Noviherbaspirillum saxi: one gene and its partner. The protein of the gene in region 2 binds, or shares a complex with, the protein of the main gene of each other region. Links are inferred from orthologs where the notes say so. Each region holds a gene or a part of one and is shown on either strand. Other genes may lie near its edges.

Region 1 (8,067 bases), 1.6 Mb from region 2 along the record:
TGCGCGCGAGGGTATAGCCACCACCAGGGCCGCGTACCGACTCCACGATTGCGTGACGCCGCAACTTGCCGAACAACTGCTCAAGATACGAAAGGGAAATTTCCTGCCGTTGGCTGATAGCCGACAGCGTGACAGGCCCATTTTCCTCGCGCAACGCAAGGTCAATCATGGCAGTGACCGCAAAGCGGCCTTTGGTTGTCAGACGCATATACTTCAGCTCCAGTACAAGGCTTTGATCGTCTTACCCGCACATTAACAACAGGTTCGACGCTCTTGCTCTTCGGGAATCAATACTCTTGAATCCCGAAGAATTTAGTCAAGTATACCAAAGTTGAGTATTTTTGTCAGGTATTACCCAGGGAGGACTTTCAGCCGAGCTGGGCCCACAAATGCCGTTGCGCAGCATGTACGGCTGGCATTATTTCATATTTCCTATCGGCATGTTGCCGTGTTGACTGGCTGTCACAGTCAACGGGTACGGACCCGAACGAACATCATGTAAGCGGTGGGATCTTTTCCATAGGATGCTTCCATGGCGGAGGGAACCATGTGCCGGCTTATCAAGGCGCCCACATCAAGGTGCATTGTCCCGGTAGTTCGTAAGTCATAGAAATAGCCAAGCGAAACGCGATTCATCTTGAACAGTTGCCGCTGGAGCGATTCATCTTCACGTGTCAATCCATCACTGCCTACCTGTTCGATACGGCCAAACAGTGCATGCGTACCGCTGAATCTCAATGTTGATTCCAACAGGTAGCCCATTGTGCTTTCCCTATGCTTGCGCGCATTACGTCCCCATGCCAGAGTAGTCTGCCAGTCGCCTTCCCGGAACGGCAGCGTGTATGTTGCGGCCAGAGCGGTACGCCGTACTTCATCGTTAGGAACAAACTGGTCCAGTGTGCTTACCGAACCCCGACTGAACCGAAATACCCAGTTCGGCGCCGGACTATACGAAAGGCGTGCCGACCGCATATCGAAGCGCGGCGAATCCGGCCGGCCCGGTCGATTGCCGTCCCGAGCATGCTGTGCCAGAGTAGAACTTTCTATAGTCACGCCGCGCCAGGCATAACCCACCGTTACCTGGTTCACAGGATTGCGGCCGGCATCCAGCCAGTTTTCGCTCTGCATAGCGTTATTCGATTCGAGCGCGGGATATTCATACATCAGCATGGTCGAGGACGGTAGCGACGTCACGGATACGAATGCAAGCCCAGGTCCACGCGAGGCCGCAGCGTAGGTGGTCCCTCGAAAAGCACCCGGATACGGATAGGAAAACAGAGAGGTCAAGACATCGCGCTGCAAATCCGCATCATCGCTCGCCAGCAAAGGTGCAATGTCCACGTCTTGGACCATGGCGACTTCCATCGCTGCCGCCTGGGATGTCTCCTGCATTTCCATAGCATGGACTAATAGCGGACATATCGTCATTCCGGCTACCGTTACAAGCGCATTCGTCAAGGTGTTCATAGTTTCACTCTGCCACGTCAAGTACCGAACATGCCCCCGCAATTTTTATACCAAAACCCCTAATGGAAATAAATCTGAAAAGACGCTGAAATTCACCCAATTTATGACGATTTTTGTCATATAGGCGAGGTGGTTTGCTCTTTTTCCGTATGTTTTACAAATCTTGTCATGCCTGTTTTACACGTCTGAACATTTACGACTAATACCGGCACAAGCCGGCTGTCAGCCGGCTTGAAATGCCAACTGACGGCCAGGACTCAAGCATTTGAAAATTTAACCGTTAGCGTCCGGATGCGAGATCTTCACGCGCTCGCATAGAGCTGCCGCCCACAAGGCGATTGAGAAGGCCGCGACAAGCGTCTTCGATATAGTCGAGCACCAGATCGAAGTCCTTCGCACTGCGATAATAAGGATCATGAACGATTGACGCTGCTCTGTTTTCGGCATGGACCATGAGCAAGCCAGGCTTGTGCTGATTTTCCGGCGGGCAAAGGGCCTGCAGCACTTCAAGGTTATTGAAGTCCATGCCAAGAATCATGTCGAAACGCGTGAAATCCGCCATTTCAATTTTGCGGGCTCGTAATGCACTCAGGTCATAGCCACGCTTGCGCGCGGCCGCCTGTGCACGTGGATCCGGCGCCTCGCCGACGTGATAGCCGTGCGTACCGGCAGAATCGATCAAAATGTATTGATGGAGATTGGAATCCGTGACCATCCTTCGCATTACGCCTTCTGCTGTTGGCGAGCGGCAAATATTACCCATGCAAACGAAAAGGATCCGGGTGGTTTCCATAGAGACTCCGTGGTATCAGCGAGCCACCCTGAGCAGATCGAAGTTGACTTGGGCGTGCCCGGCACGAGCCTATATTCGCAAATCGGCGGCAGGACATCATGATTTTCGACAAATCGCCGCGCCACGCCTATTGATCAAAGATACAGGCTGAATAAACCGACCTTGAGCATAAGGCTGAGCATAAGGCGCGCCGCTGACACCGAAGCTGAACGAGTGCCGTTATTTCTGCTGCTGCAGAAGCCGCATCGGAGCGAACAGTTGTTGCATAGTCTGATTGCCGATAAACGACAGGTTGTATGGGTGTTCCGACGCAGCGCTCGGAAACCGCGAGGTGGCTTTCAGCCCACTTAGCTGCTCGGCGATTTTTCCCCACAACACAAGCATTGGCGCTGCCTTGCCCTTACTTTCGGCATGATCCGCCAGCGCTTCCATCACGGTTTCCAGAAACGGTTTCCATGCCCTGGCATCTTTTACCGGTGGCACGTCCGGACGGAACACTAGGCTAGCATTCAGCAACAGGAAACCGTGGCGCGTCAGATTTCCCTGCAATTCGGTCAGTGTCTGAATGAACGTAGAGCCGATGGCGCGCGCCTTCAACGAAATATGAGCCAGGGCATCGCCGGAGGTATTGTCGGGCTTTAACAAACCGTCGGCGACGAGCAGCATTTTCATGAAATTCCGTAGCGAGGTGGCACGGTTGACCTGCTTGGACAAACCCTTTTCCGACCAGAGAGATTCCACCGCACCATCCATGAAGCACACGCCCGTTGCGCTCTCTTCACGCGGATAGGGCCCTTCTCCGACCAGGACGTAGCGCACTTCATCGAGCGGTTTGGTGAACGCGGCAAAGATCCGTCCTTCCGTCGGCAGGAAATTGGTGTTGGCTAATGCCGGCAAGTACCCGGGATCAGCTGCCGCGACTGCATTCAAGCCTCTGAGAATAATTTCATGCCAGGATTGGTGTGCCAGTGAAAGGGCATCGACGATGGACGGTGAGAGCGAATTCGGCATCGGCTTGTAAAAGAAGTTAAAGCCCGGATTGTAACCGTCACAATGGCAATCAAAGACGATAATGCAATAACGATTTCAGCAGGTCGCCATGATCGCGATGGCGAGCATGGCGCCAATGCCAGTCTTTTACTTGCCAGCAAGCGGAATAACGTTATCCATGCCGGGTGCGCCGAACAGCTGTTCCTTCAGCAAATGCAATTGGTCGCGAACCTGTGCGGCTTTTTCGAATTCAAGGTTCTTTGCGTGGTCCACCATCAGCTTCTCAAGCCGCTTGATTTCCTTGCTGACCTGCTTCTCGCTCATGGACTCGTATTTCGCCTGCTCCTGCGCAACCAGCAGCTCGCTTCGCGCTTCCTGCGGACTGTAGACGCCGTCGATCAGGTCGCGAATTTCTTTCTTCACGCCAGCCGGAGTGATGTTGTTGGCCTTGTTGAAAGCCACTTGCTTGTTACGGCGCCGTTCTGTTTCGTCGATTGCACGACGCATCGAATCGGTCACCTTGTCGCCGTAGAGAATTGCAGTACCGTTCAGGTTACGGGCCGCACGGCCAATAGTCTGGATCAGGCTTCGCTCGGAACGAAGGAAGCCTTCCTTATCGGCATCGAGAATGGCGACTAGCGACACTTCGGGTATGTCCAGCCCTTCCCGCAACAGGTTGATACCGACCAGAACATCAAACGTCCCCAAACGCAGATCACGAATAATCTCGACGCGCTCAACGGTATCGATGTCGCTGTGCAGATATCGTACCTTTATGCCGTTGTCTCCCAGGAATTCAGTTAACTGTTCGGCCATACGCTTGGTCAGCGTGGTGACCAAGACACGCTCATTCTTCTTCACCCGATCCGCAATTTCCGACATCAGGTCATCGACCTGAGTGCTGGCGGGCCGCACAACTATCTGCGGATCGACCAGCCCGGTGGGACGGACAACCTGTTCCACTACCTGATCAGAGTGCGTGCCCTCGTATTCGGCCGGCGTGGCAGAGACGAACACCGTTTGCCGCATCTTGCTTTCGAACTCGGCAAACTTCAGCGGACGGTTGTCGAGTGCAGAAGGCAACCGGAATCCATAATCGACAAGATTGACCTTGCGCGCGCGGTCGCCGTTGTACATCCCGTTCAACTGCCCAAGAAGAACGTGCGACTCGTCCAGGAACATCAAGGCATCCTGCGGCAGGTAGTCGACCAGCGTCGGCGGCGGCTCCCCCGGCATGGCACCGCTCAGATGGCGGGAATAATTTTCGATGCCCTTGGTGAAGCCGATTTCCTGCATCATTTCAAGATCGAAACGGGTACGCTGCTCGATGCGCTGCTCTTCGATCAGCTTGTTTTCCTTTCTAAAGAATTCAAGTCGCTCGCGCAGTTCTTCCTTGATGCTTTCTATCGCCCGCAACACCGTGGAACGCGGCGTCACGTAATGCGATCCCGGATATACGGTGAAACGCGGAATTTTTTGCCGCACGCGCCCGGTCAGCGGATCGAACAGCTGCAGACTGTCGATCTCATCGTCGAAGGTCTCGATGCGCACTGCCAACTCCGCATGCTCGGCCGGAAACACGTCGATGGTGTCGCCCCGAACCCGGAACGTTCCGCGGCCGAAATCGACTTCGTTGCGCGTATATTGCATTTGAATCAAGCGGGCAATCACATCGCGCTGACTTACCTTGTCCTTGGCACGCAAGGTAAGGATCATCTTGTGATACTCGTTCGGATTACCGATACCGTAAATCGCGGACACTGTAGCAACGATGACAACGTCGCGCCGCTCCATGAGCGACTTGGTGCACGACAGGCGCATCTGTTCGATATGCTCGTTGATCGAGGAGTCTTTCTCGATGAACAGGTCGCGCTGCGGCACGTAGGCTTCAGGCTGGTAGTAATCGTAGTAGCTGACGAAGTATTCCACGGCATTCTGAGGAAAGAACTCGCGGAACTCGCTATAGAGTTGCGCTGCCAATGTCTTGTTCGGCGCAAAGACGATGGCGGGACGCCCGAGGCGGGCAATCACATTTGCCATCGTATAGGTCTTGCCAGAACCGGTAACGCCAAGCAGTGTCTGAAAAGACAACCCGTCGTCGACGCCTTCCACCAGCTTGTCTATAGCAGCCGGCTGGTCGCCAGCCGGTGAAAAAGGCTGGTACAAACGATAGGGCGAATTCGGGAAAGTGACGATTTTCGACTCGTCTATGGGGCTGGAAACCTGGGATAAATCTGCCATCTGTATTCGACCTTTGGTAGAATAATAAGTTACACCTTGGTTTGAGGCCACGAGCCCGAAACTGACTATAACCCTGCTGCATCTGCTTGTATCCGCAGCCAACTTTTCATGTTATCACGATGAGCCAATCCCATCCCGCCTCTCTCTTCACCGCCATCGAAATGGCGCCGCGCGATCCTATCCTGGGCATTACAGAAGCCTTTAACGCCGACAAGAATCCGAACAAGGTCAACCTTGGCGTCGGCGTCTATTACGATGATAACGGCAAGGTGCCTCTGCTCGATTGCGTACGCAAGGCAGAAGCACAACTGATGGAAAAGCCGACTCCCCGCAGCTACCTGCCGATCGACGGTCTGGCGGCGTATGACAAAGCGGTGCAAGAACTCGTATTTGGTGCTGACAGTGCGGTAGTTCAAGAGAAACGCGCGGTTACCGTACAAGCCTTGGGCGGCACTGGCGCACTCAAGATTGGCGCTGATTTCCTCAAGCGCTTTTCGCCCGACTCGCAAGTCTGGATCAGTGATCCGAGCTGGGAAAATCACCGTGCGCTGTTCGAGTCGGCCGGTTTTGTCGTCAACAACTATCCGTACTACGATGCAGCTACACGTGGCGTGAACTTTACCGGCATGCTCAATGCGCTGAAGGAAATGCCCGCAGGCTCCATCGTGCTGCTGCATGCATGCTGCCACAATCCGACCGGCGCGGATCTGACCGAAGAACAGTGGACCGATGTCATCAATGTCGTTTCGCAACGCGGCCTGATTCCTTTCCTCGACATGGCTTACCAAGGCTTTGGCGATGGCATCGAGGAAGACGGCAAGGTCGTGCGCCGTTTTGCAGAGGCCGGCGGCCCCTTGTTCGTCTCCAACTCTTTTTCCAAGTCGTTCTCGTTGTATGGCGAGCGTGTCGGCGCCTTGAGCATCGCCGCTGTCAGTGCAGAGGAAGCCGCGCGCGTTCTGTCGCAACTCAAGCGCGTCGTTCGGACAAACTATTCCAACCCGCCGATTCATGGCGGCCAGGTCGTTGCAACTTCGCTTGCAAATCCCGAATTGCGCAAGCTGTGGGAAGACGAATTGGCCGGCATGCGCGTGCGCATTCGCGAAATGCGTCAAGAGCTTGTAAAGAAACTAAAGGAAAAAGCTCCCGGCAAGGACTTCGATTTCGTTATCAAGCAACGGGGCATGTTTTCGTATTCAGGCCTGACAAAGGAACAGGTTGGCCGCTTGCGCGACGAGTTTTCGATTTATGCAGTCGACACTGGCCGTATCTGTGTTGCAGCGCTGAATTCGCGCAATATCGACGCAGTCGTTGACGCGATTGCAAAAGTTCTCTAATCGAATCCGTCGGTAGAACGAAGGCCGGCCAAACACTGCCTCCTTCGTTTGACTCCATAGCCATGCCGCAAAGTTTTGACATTTACGGAAAGATCGGCCTATAATAGCGGCTCTGTTCCCTGATAGCTCAGTCGGTAGAGCGACGGACTGTTAATCCGCAGGTCCCTGGTTCGAGTCCAGGTCGGGGAGCCAAAAAATTCGAAAGGCCCACGTGATCACGTGGGCCTTTTTCTTTTCAAATTCCGAAAGCGCGCAAGGCACAAAGATTAGTCTAACTTTATATTGCTTCAAGAACCCTCCTTGAATCCAACCTGCCCGCGATGACCAAACTATACTCAGCCGCTTGCGAACGCAACCGCGATCCTATTCTTGCAGTACTTCGCAATGTCCTGACCGATGTAAGCCAAGTGCTTGAAATCGGCAGCGGCACTGGCCAGCACGCAGTGTACTTCGGAGCCGCCTTGCCGCATCTGATCTGGCAGACTAGCGACCTGAGCGAAAATCATCCGAGCATTCGCGCCTGGATCAGCGAATCCGGACTTTCCAACGTACTTCCGCCACTGTTGGTCGATGCTGCCGGCGACGAATGGCCGGTTTCGGGATTTGATGTGGTGTTCACCGCCAATACCTGCCATATCATGTCCTGGGACGAGGTTCAGAGCATGTTCTCGCGTATTGGACGGCTATTGCCTGAAGCAGGACTGCTGTGCATCTATGGACCTTTCAATTACGACGGTCGCTTTACCAGCAGCAGCAATGCACAGTTTGATGCACAGTTACGGAGCCAAGCCGCACATCGCGGCATCCGGGATATCGAAAAGATAAACGACCTTGCACTGGCAAATGGACTGATCGCGACGGCGGATCATGCAATGCCGGCAAATAATCGCCTTCTTATCTGGAGAAAGGCAGCAGTTGCCGTGTGAGTCCGCCGAAACTCAGCGCTGACATCGGGTTGTTGAAGTCGCTTAGCCGACGGTTGTCTTCATTCATCAACAGAGACATTCTATAATCAATTCCATAACGCAATGATTTGCGTTAAACCAATCCTGCTTTGGTCAGTGTGTTCGCATAGAAACGGATTCGGGCAAGGCAAGCAGCTGCGGCTGCGCGCTTATCGAGTATGCAAAAGTGACGCATATGCGGTCCAACCTGCTGGACCAATACTCTGATGAGATTCGCGCCAATTGAAAATCCGCTGAGCATTGAGTGATACGACAGGCAAATCCATTGATAGCTGAA
Region 2 (8,124 bases):
TGCAGATTCGGCTCATTCGACGCCAGACGCCCGGTAACAGCGACTGCCTGCGCATAATTGGTATGCACGCGGCCGCTGTTGGGGTCGACCATTTTCGGTAGCTTGTCGGTGTAGGTCGACTTCAGCTTGGACAGGCTGCGATAGTCGAGCAGGACCTTCGGCAATGGATAATTTTCGGCCAGCTTTTGCAATACTTCCTCGTCGGTCGACGGGGTACCCGATGGTGTTTTCTTCACTACCGGCAGTTGCAGCTTGTCGAAAAAGATTTCGCCTATCTGCTTCGGCGAATTCAGGTTGAAGGGCTGGCCGGCCAGTTCATAGGCCTGCTTTTCCATTTCCATCATGCGCGTGCCGAGTTCATGCGACTGCTTTGCCAGCAGTTCGGTGTCGATCAGCACGCCGTTGCGTTCGATCTTTTGCAAGACGATCGAAGTCGGCACTTCGATCTTTTCATAGACGAAGCGCAGTCCTTCGTGCTGCGCGACATGCGGCCACATCGCGTTATGCAATTGCAGCGTGATATCGGCATCTTCGGCTGCATATTCGGTGGCGCGCTCGATAGCGACCTGGTCAAAGCAGATTTGCGAAGCGCCCTTGCCGCACACTTCTTCGTAAGTGACAGTCTTGCGATTGAGATGGCGCAGCGCAAGACTGTCCATGTCATGGCTTTTGTGCGACTCGAATACATAGGATTGCAGCAGCGTATCGTGCGCGATCCCGCGCACGGTAATGCCGTAATTGCCGAAGATGTGGCAATCGTATTTCAGGTGCTGGCCGACCTTGGGTTTGGACGGGTCTTCCAGCCACGGCTTGAGTTTCTCAAGCACCAGCTCGCGCGACAATTGAGTGGGCGCATCCTGGTAGCGGTGCGCGAGCGGAATATATGCGGCAACGCCCGGCTGGCAGCACAGCGAAATGCCGACCAGTTGCGCCTGCATGGCGTTGAGCGAAGTGGTTTCCGTATCGAAGGAAGTCAGCGCCGCTTTATCGATCGTGTCGAGCCAGTGCGCAAGGCGCTCTTCGGTACGCACGGTTTCATAATCGCTCGTCGTGACCAGCGCCGCGGAATCGAACAATCCGCCTTGCGGATCGGCCGCTTGCGATGGCGGCGCGGTCGGCTTGCCACCGGCGGTAGGATCGCCGGTCAATTCGCGCAGCCAGGTCTTGAAACCGTAGCGCTTGAAGAATTCAATCATCGCCTCATCGTCCACCGGCATGGCGACCAGCGATTCGGGAATCGACACCATATGCTTGGCCAGGTCGCAGTCGTGCCGGATCGTGATGAGCTTGCGCCCCATCGGCAGCCAGTCGAGCGCGCGACGCAGGTTCTCGCCGACCGCGCCGCCGATATTGGCCGCCTGCGCGATGATTTCATCGAGCGAACCATGTTGCGTCAACCATTTGACCGCGGTTTTCGGACCGACCTTGTCGACGCCCGGCACGTTGTCGACGGTGTCGCCGACCAGGGTCAGGTAATCGATGATGCGCTCGGGCGGCACGCCGAATTTGGCGATCACGCCGGCACGGTCGAGCTTTTCATTGGTCATCGTATTGATTAGCGTGACATGCTCGTTGACCAGTTGCGCCATATCCTTGTCGCCGGTCGACACCACCGCTTCCAACCCATGTTCGACCGCTTGCGCGGCCAGTGTGCCGATCACGTCGTCGGCTTCCACACCGTCCACCATCAGGATGGGCCAGCCGAGTGCGCGCACCGCTTCATGGATGGGCTCGATCTGTTTTGCCAGGTCTTCGGGCATCGAGGGACGATGCGCCTTGTATTCCGGATACAAGTCGTCGCGGAAGGTCTTGCCTTTTGCATCGAATACGCAGGCCATGTATCCTGCAGCATAGTCATTGCGCAGCTTGCGCAGCATGTTGATCATGCCGTAGATCGCGCCGGTCGGCGCGCCTTCGGAATTGCGCAAGTCGGGCATGGCATGGAAGGCACGGTACAGGTAGCTAGAACCGTCCACTAACAACAGGGTTTTATTCATATGGTGTCTAAGGGAAAAAACGTGCCGCGATTGCGGCAGATCGCCGACATCAGCCGCGCCACGGAAAAGAAGGCGCGCGAGTCGTGGCATATGCTCACGATTATGGCAGAGTTTATCGAGTCGACCGAACGGCTCGCGGAGTTGCGGCCGGCAGTGTCGATCTTCGGATCGGCGCGTACCAAGACTGACGATCCGGCCTACCAGAAAGCCATCGATATCGCGCGCCGCTTGTCCGACGCGGGGCTGGCCGTCATTTCCGGCGGCGGACCGGGCATCATGGAAGCCGCCAACAAAGGAGCTTTCGAGGGCGCTTCGTCGTCGGTCGGGCTGAACATCCAGCTGCCGCGAGAACAGAAAGGGAATGAATGGCAGGATATCTCGATCAGCTTCCGTCATTTCTTCGCGCGCAAGGTCGCTTTCGTCAAATATGCGGATGCCTATGTCGTGCTGCCCGGCGGCTTCGGCACGCTTGATGAGCTGACCGAAGTGCTGACCCTGATCCAGACCGGCACCTCGCGTCGCATACCGGTGATACTGGTCGGTACCGCATTCTGGGGCGGCCTGCTGGACTGGTTTCGCACGACCCTGCTGGCCGATGGCATGATCGAAGCCAAGGACCTGGATCTGGTACAACTGATTGACGAACCGGCAAACGTGGTCGATGCCATCTTTGCATTTTATGAAGCGCGCGAAGATCTGCTCACGCCCGCCAGCAAGGAACCGGGCGCATATTTGTGACAAAGGCTGCCGAAGACCGGGGTGCGGTTTGTTAGAATGTTGCGTTGGGGCTTGAGTTTTTCGCTCTTCATCGTATTCACAACAAGATAAGCTTTGTTATGCGCACATTTTTGGTCCGGTCCCTCATGGTGGCATGCGTTGCAGCTTTTGCAATGTCGCTGACGGCAAGGGCTCAGCAACCCGTCGGCAATACGCCGCCCCCTCCCGCCCTGCAACCCCTGGACGAGGGCGAAGAGCCTGCGGTGACCATCCGCCAGCCGGACCGGCAAGGCAAGACGACGGAAAAACGTGCGCCGGGCGGCAAAGTCACCGAAATCAAGGTGACGAGCGGCGGCAGCACCTATTACCTCAAACCCAATGATTCCTCCGGCAGCGCCTTGCCCGGCGACGGCCAAGCCAGCAGCATGCGGGCTGCGCAATGGGAAGTGCTGGAATTCGACTTCAGCCGGCCACAAGAGGCAAAAGAAGTCGAAGCCGCGCAGTCCGGACAAGCCGATCTTGCGCCCGTGCCGCCCTCACCCACACCTGCGCGGAAGTAAGCGCCCAGTTTTCCCGAACCCTTTCTTTTTCGATTTCGCTCATGGCAGTCTTCACTCCGGTCAATCTGGATGACCTTACCGACTGGATGCACCAGTTCAAGCTTGGCAAGCCGCTCGCCATCAAAGGCATTGCCTCCGGCATTGAAAATTCCAACTTTTTCCTGACGACCGAGACCGGCGAATTCGTCCTGACGATTTTCGAACAACTGAGTTTTGCGCAACTGCCGTTCTATCTGCATTTGATGCGCCACCTTGCCGAGCGCGGCGTGCTGGTGCCGGTACCCATTGCCAACCAGCAGGGAGAAATCATCCATACGCTGCACGGCAAGCCGGCATCCATCGTGACCAAGCTGGAAGGCGCCTCCCAGCTTGATCCCAGGCCCGTACATTGCGCGGCAGTCGGTGCGATGCTGGCCAAAATGCATATGGCCGGCGAAGACTTCGGCATTCGCCAGCCGAATCTGCGCGGGCTGGACTGGTGGCAAGCCACCACACCGGTGGTACTGCCGTATCTGCCGGAAGACCAGCAACATCTGTTGCGCGCGGAAATCCATGCGCAGGAAGCCTTCGCCGCTTCCGCCATCTACCGGCAGTTGCCGCATGGCCCGGTCCATGCGGATCTGTTCCGCAACAATGTCATGTTTGACGGCGAACGTCTGACCGGTTTCTTCGATTTTTACTTTGCCGGCTGCGATACCTGGATCTTTGACGTGGCTGTGACGGTCAACGATTGGTGCATCGACCTTGAAACCGGTGCGCTCGACTTTGCCCGCGCACGTGCGATGCTGGATGCTTATCATGCGGTACGCCCGTTCAACGAAGCAGAAAAGCATGCCTGGAAACCGGTGCTGCAAGCCGGCGCACTGCGTTTCTGGTTGTCGCGGCTGTACGATTTCCATTTGCCGCGCGAAGCCGAAATGCTGACCCCACACGATCCGACGCATTTCGAACGCATCCTGCGCCAGCGTATCGAGAACCCGGTTCCCCAACTATATTAAGAATGGAAAAATTACCCGCAAATGCCGGTTGGCTCTGGGTGAAGGAAGGCTTTGCGCTATTCCGCAAGCAGCCCGCCGAGATGTCAACGCTGTTCCTTGCCTACATGTTCCTGATGCTTGCTTTAGGCATCGTGCCGCTGCTCGGCCAGATCCTGCCGATGGTCCTGATACCGGTGTTTTCGATGGCTTTCATGCAAGCCTGTACCCAGATCGAAAAAGGCAAGAAGGTCTATCCCAACCTGTTGCTGACCGGATTCCGCTCGCCCGCCTTTCCTTCGCTGCTCAAGCTGGGCGTACTGTATCTGGTCGCCGCCGTAGCTGCGGTCGCCGCTTCTGCATTGATCGACGGCGGCGTGTTCTGGCAAGTCATGAGCAGCGACCAGGCGCTGGACCGGGACACGATTCGCAATTCCAACATGTCATTGGCGATGCTGTTTTCAGCGGCGGTCTACACGCCGGCCGCCATGGCATTCTGGTATGCGGCGCCGTTGATTTTCTGGCAAAAAATGGGGGTCGGCAAGGCCGTGTTCTACAGCTTTTTTGCCGTCAAGCGCTCGGGCAAGGCATTTATCGTATATGGATTGTCGTGGCTGCTGATCGGCGTCCTGATGCCGGCCATGGTCAGCAGCCTGATCGCGATGCTGGTCGCCAAGGCCTTCGTTGTGATGCTGGTTCTGCTGCCCTTGTCCCTGATGCTCACGGTCATCATGTACTGCTCGTTTTACCCGACCTACACAAGCGTTTTCGGCCATCCGGAGACGACGGGAGCTGCCATACCGGAATAAGGCTTTGCGGTTAGTGTCGAGAGGCAACAAAGTAACTATACTTCCCTTGTCTCCCCGACCGGTTGCATCAGGCATCCATTCCGCAAAGGAATTCCGATGATCAAGAAGATCGGAATCCGCCGGCTCAAGCTGGGCCACGACTGGGCGGCTTCGAATGGTGCAAATTCCATTTCAATCCGCAGCATGTGCAAAGCTTCATGCGTTGCGTCGGCATTTATCCGGTGGGTACGCTGGTGCTGCTGGAATCGGGCCGTCTTGGTGTCGTGACTGAGCCGCATGAGACCAATCTGCTGGCGCCGAAGGTCAATGTGTTTTTCAGCACCAAGTCCAACACCTATATCAAGCCGATACAGGTGGATTTGTCCAAGCCGCTGGGCATGGGCGGCGGCGACAAGAGTGTCAGCCATCAGTCGCCGGAAAAGTGGCGTGTGGATCCGATGAAGTTTTTCAATCTTTCAGCGTAGCCACGATGCCGATTTCGCTATCCGCCCACCCGTTCCAGCTTCGCGATATTCAAATCCAGCAGCTTCATCCCGTGCCTGCCGAAATTGATATGCGCGCGTGAATTGGTGCCGCTGCCTTCGATATTGACGATCACGCCTTCGCCGAACTTCTGGTGCGCCACGGTTTCGCCGATGCGCCAGCCGACATCCTTGCGCACGAAGCTTTGCGCGATGGTGTTGACGCCGCTTTCGGGCGCATCATCCCATGCCGACTTCTTGTTGCCGAACCAGTGGTGCTGCAGCTTGGGCGACAGCCATTTCAGCGCGCCTTCCGGCAGTTCATCGAAAAAGCGCGACTTCATGTTGTAGCGCGTCTGGCCATGCAGCATGCGGGTCTGCGAAAAGCTCATATACAGCCGCTTCTTGGCGCGCGTGATCGCCACATACATCAGGCGCCGCTCTTCTTCCATGCCGCCTTCTTCCTTCGCGCTGTTCTCATGCGGGAACAAGCCTTCTTCCAGGCCGGTGATGAATACCGCATCGAATTCCAGGCCCTTGGCGGAATGCACGGTCATCAGCTGCAGCGCATCCTGGCCGGCCTGCGCCTGGTTGTCGCCGGCTTCCAGCGAAGCATGCGACAGGAAGGCCGACAGCGGTGACATTACCGTGGGCAGTGGCGCGTCAGCATCGATCACTTCATCGCCATTGGGCAGCGGCGTACCGGCGGTGGCCTGTGCCTTCGGCCCCAGGAAAGCCGGCGAATCGATACCGAAACCTTCTTCCGACACGAACAGCATCGCCGCACTGACCAACTGCTCCAGGTTTTCGATGCGGTCGGCGCCTTCCTTTTCGGTCTGGTAATGCGGAATCAACCCGCTCATGTCGAGCATGACCTTGACCATTTCCTGCAGCGGCAGGTTTTGCGTTTCAAAGCGCATCGCCTCGACCAGCTTGACGAAGGAACCGAGCGACGAACCCGCCTTGCCCGCAACATAAGGCACTGCCGCATACAGCGAAATGCCGTACTGGCGCGAGGCATCCTGCAGCTGCTCGATCGAGCGCGCACCGATACCGCGCGTCGGAAAATTCACCACGCGCAGGAAGGCCGAGTCGTTGTGCGGATTGTCCATCAACTGTAGGTAGGCAATCGCATGCTTGATTTCAGCACGTTCGAAAAAGCGCTGTCCGCCATACACGCGGTAGGGAATGCCGGCGGTGAACAAGGCGTGTTCGATCACGCGCGACTGCGCATTGGACCGGTACAGGATCGCAACCTCGCTGCGCAGCGCGCCCTCATTGATCAGGCTCTTGGCTTCCTCGATGATCCATTGCGCTTCCTGGATATCGCTGCTGGCTTCATAGATGCGGACCGGCTCGCCATGCCCCGCGTCGGTGCGCAGGTTTTTGCCGAGACGCTTGCTGTTGTTGGCGATCAGCGTATTGGCGGTATCGAGGATGTGGCCGTGCGAACGATAATTCTGTTCCAGCTTGATCAGGTTTTGCACGCGGAATTCGCGTTCAAAGGCAACCATGTTGCCGACATTGGCGCCGCGGAATGCATAGATGCTCTGGTCATCGTCGCCGACCGCGAATACGGCATTGTGTTCGCCGGCCATCAGCTTGAGCCAGTTGTATTGCAGGTTGTTCGTGTCCTGGAATTCGTCGACCAGGATATGGCGGAAGCGCGATTGATAATGCTCGCGCAACGGCTGGTTGCGGCTCAGCAGTTCATAACTACGCAACAAGAGTTCGGCAAAGTCGACCACACCTTCGCGCTGGCACTGATTGTCATATGCGTCGTAAAGTTCGACGAAGCGGCGATTGTATTCGTCATGCGCTTCGACATCCTTGGCGCGCAAGCCCTGGTCTTTTGCGCCATTGATGAAATACATCAGATTGCGCGGCGGGTATTTTTCATCGTCGACATTGAGCGCCTTGAGCAGGCGCTTGATCATCGATAGCTGATCGGCGGAATCGAGAATTTGAAACGTCTGGGGCAAGCCGGCGTCGCGATAGTGGGCGCGCAACAACCGATTGCACAAGCCGTGGAAGGTGCCGATCCACATGCCGCGTGTATTGATCGGCAACATTGCGGACAGGCGCGACAGCATTTCCTTCGCGGCCTTGTTGGTAAACGTCACCGCAAGAATGCCGGTTGGAGAAACCTGTCCGGTCTGCACCAGCCATGCGATACGTGTTGTCAGAACGCGGGTCTTTCCGGAGCCCGCACCGGCCAGGATCAGCGCCGGCTGCGCCGGCAAAGTGACTGCCGCAAGTTGCTCGGGATTGAGATTATGGAGAAGATTTTGCATCCACCGATTATAAGCCCGTGGCGCAACATGCTCGCGGCAATATCGGCTGCCACATGCCCGCATGGACCGGCATGTTGACAGTTTGCTTAGGCAAACTGTCAAGACTGCTATGCGAACAGACTGGCGAAACCACGCGCCGCAGTTTCGGGATCATCCACCATATATACACTGCTGATCGCAGCCACCATGTCGGTACCAAGCGCAACCAATGGAGTTGCATTTTCCCGGGTCATGCCACCAATGACGACGTTGGGCAAAGGCACTTCGGCCTTCGCCTCGGTGATGATTTCGGGCGACGTATGGAAGTCGTAT

The links.
Region 1: the proteins of D3871_RS14350 (region 2) and uvrB are in contact, whole or in part, in a crystal structure (PDB 7EGT), measured with the Thermus thermophilus proteins. The link is inferred for Noviherbaspirillum saxi from one-to-one orthologs. Residues at the interface, in WP_096412145.1 of Thermus thermophilus: His654, Arg656, Phe657, Gln666, Asp668, Glu669, Lys680, Arg681, Leu682, Ser683, Lys685, Tyr686, Ala687; in WP_096411307.1 of Thermus thermophilus: Glu23, Leu25, Arg26, Asp27, Gly28, Glu29, Arg30, Phe31, Arg55, Glu326, Asp327, Phe328, Glu379, Ser382, Gln383, His398, Gly400, Arg401.

The regions. Positions count from the first base shown.
Region 1 is NZ_QYUO01000001.1:1,454,905-1,462,971, reverse strand. The notes cover bases 2,945-5,835. They hold uvrB (excinuclease ABC subunit UvrB), read right to left. Parts: upstream 5,492-5,835; coding sequence 3,398-5,491; downstream 2,945-3,397. Other genes in these bases: D3871_RS06850 (amino acid aminotransferase), read left to right, coding at 5,611-5,835; D3871_RS06860 (uracil-DNA glycosylase family protein), read right to left, coding at 2,945-3,271. In the rest of the region: Fe-S cluster assembly transcriptional regulator IscR, read right to left, coding at 1-208; D3871_RS06870 (hypothetical protein), read right to left, coding at 469-1,392; D3871_RS06865 (low molecular weight protein-tyrosine-phosphatase), read right to left, coding at 1,748-2,260; more of D3871_RS06860, read right to left, coding at 2,480-2,944; more of D3871_RS06850, read left to right, coding at 5,836-6,825; D3871_RS06840 (DUF938 domain-containing protein), read left to right, coding at 7,146-7,751. UniProt on the Escherichia coli protein: The UvrABC repair system catalyzes the recognition and processing of DNA lesions. A damage recognition complex composed of 2 UvrA and 2 UvrB subunits scans DNA for abnormalities.
Region 2 is NZ_QYUO01000001.1:3,035,952-3,044,075, forward strand. The notes cover bases 5,176-8,123. They hold D3871_RS14350 (UvrD-helicase domain-containing protein), read right to left. Parts: upstream 7,813-8,123; coding sequence 5,539-7,812; downstream 5,176-5,538. Other genes in these bases: D3871_RS14345 (hypothetical protein), read left to right, coding at 5,255-5,521; thiE (thiamine phosphate synthase), read right to left, coding at 7,920-8,123. Outside these bases: polA (DNA polymerase I), read right to left, coding at 1-1,997; D3871_RS14325 (LOG family protein), read left to right, coding at 1,998-2,735; D3871_RS14330 (DUF2782 domain-containing protein), read left to right, coding at 2,888-3,274; D3871_RS14335 (homoserine kinase), read left to right, coding at 3,316-4,272; D3871_RS14340 (BPSS1780 family membrane protein), read left to right, coding at 4,275-5,057; more of thiE, read right to left, coding at 8,124-8,124. UniProt on the Escherichia coli protein: A helicase with DNA-dependent ATPase activity. Unwinds DNA duplexes with 3'-5' polarity. Translocates on single-stranded DNA with 3'-5' polarity. Initiates unwinding more efficiently from a nicked substrate than double-stranded DNA.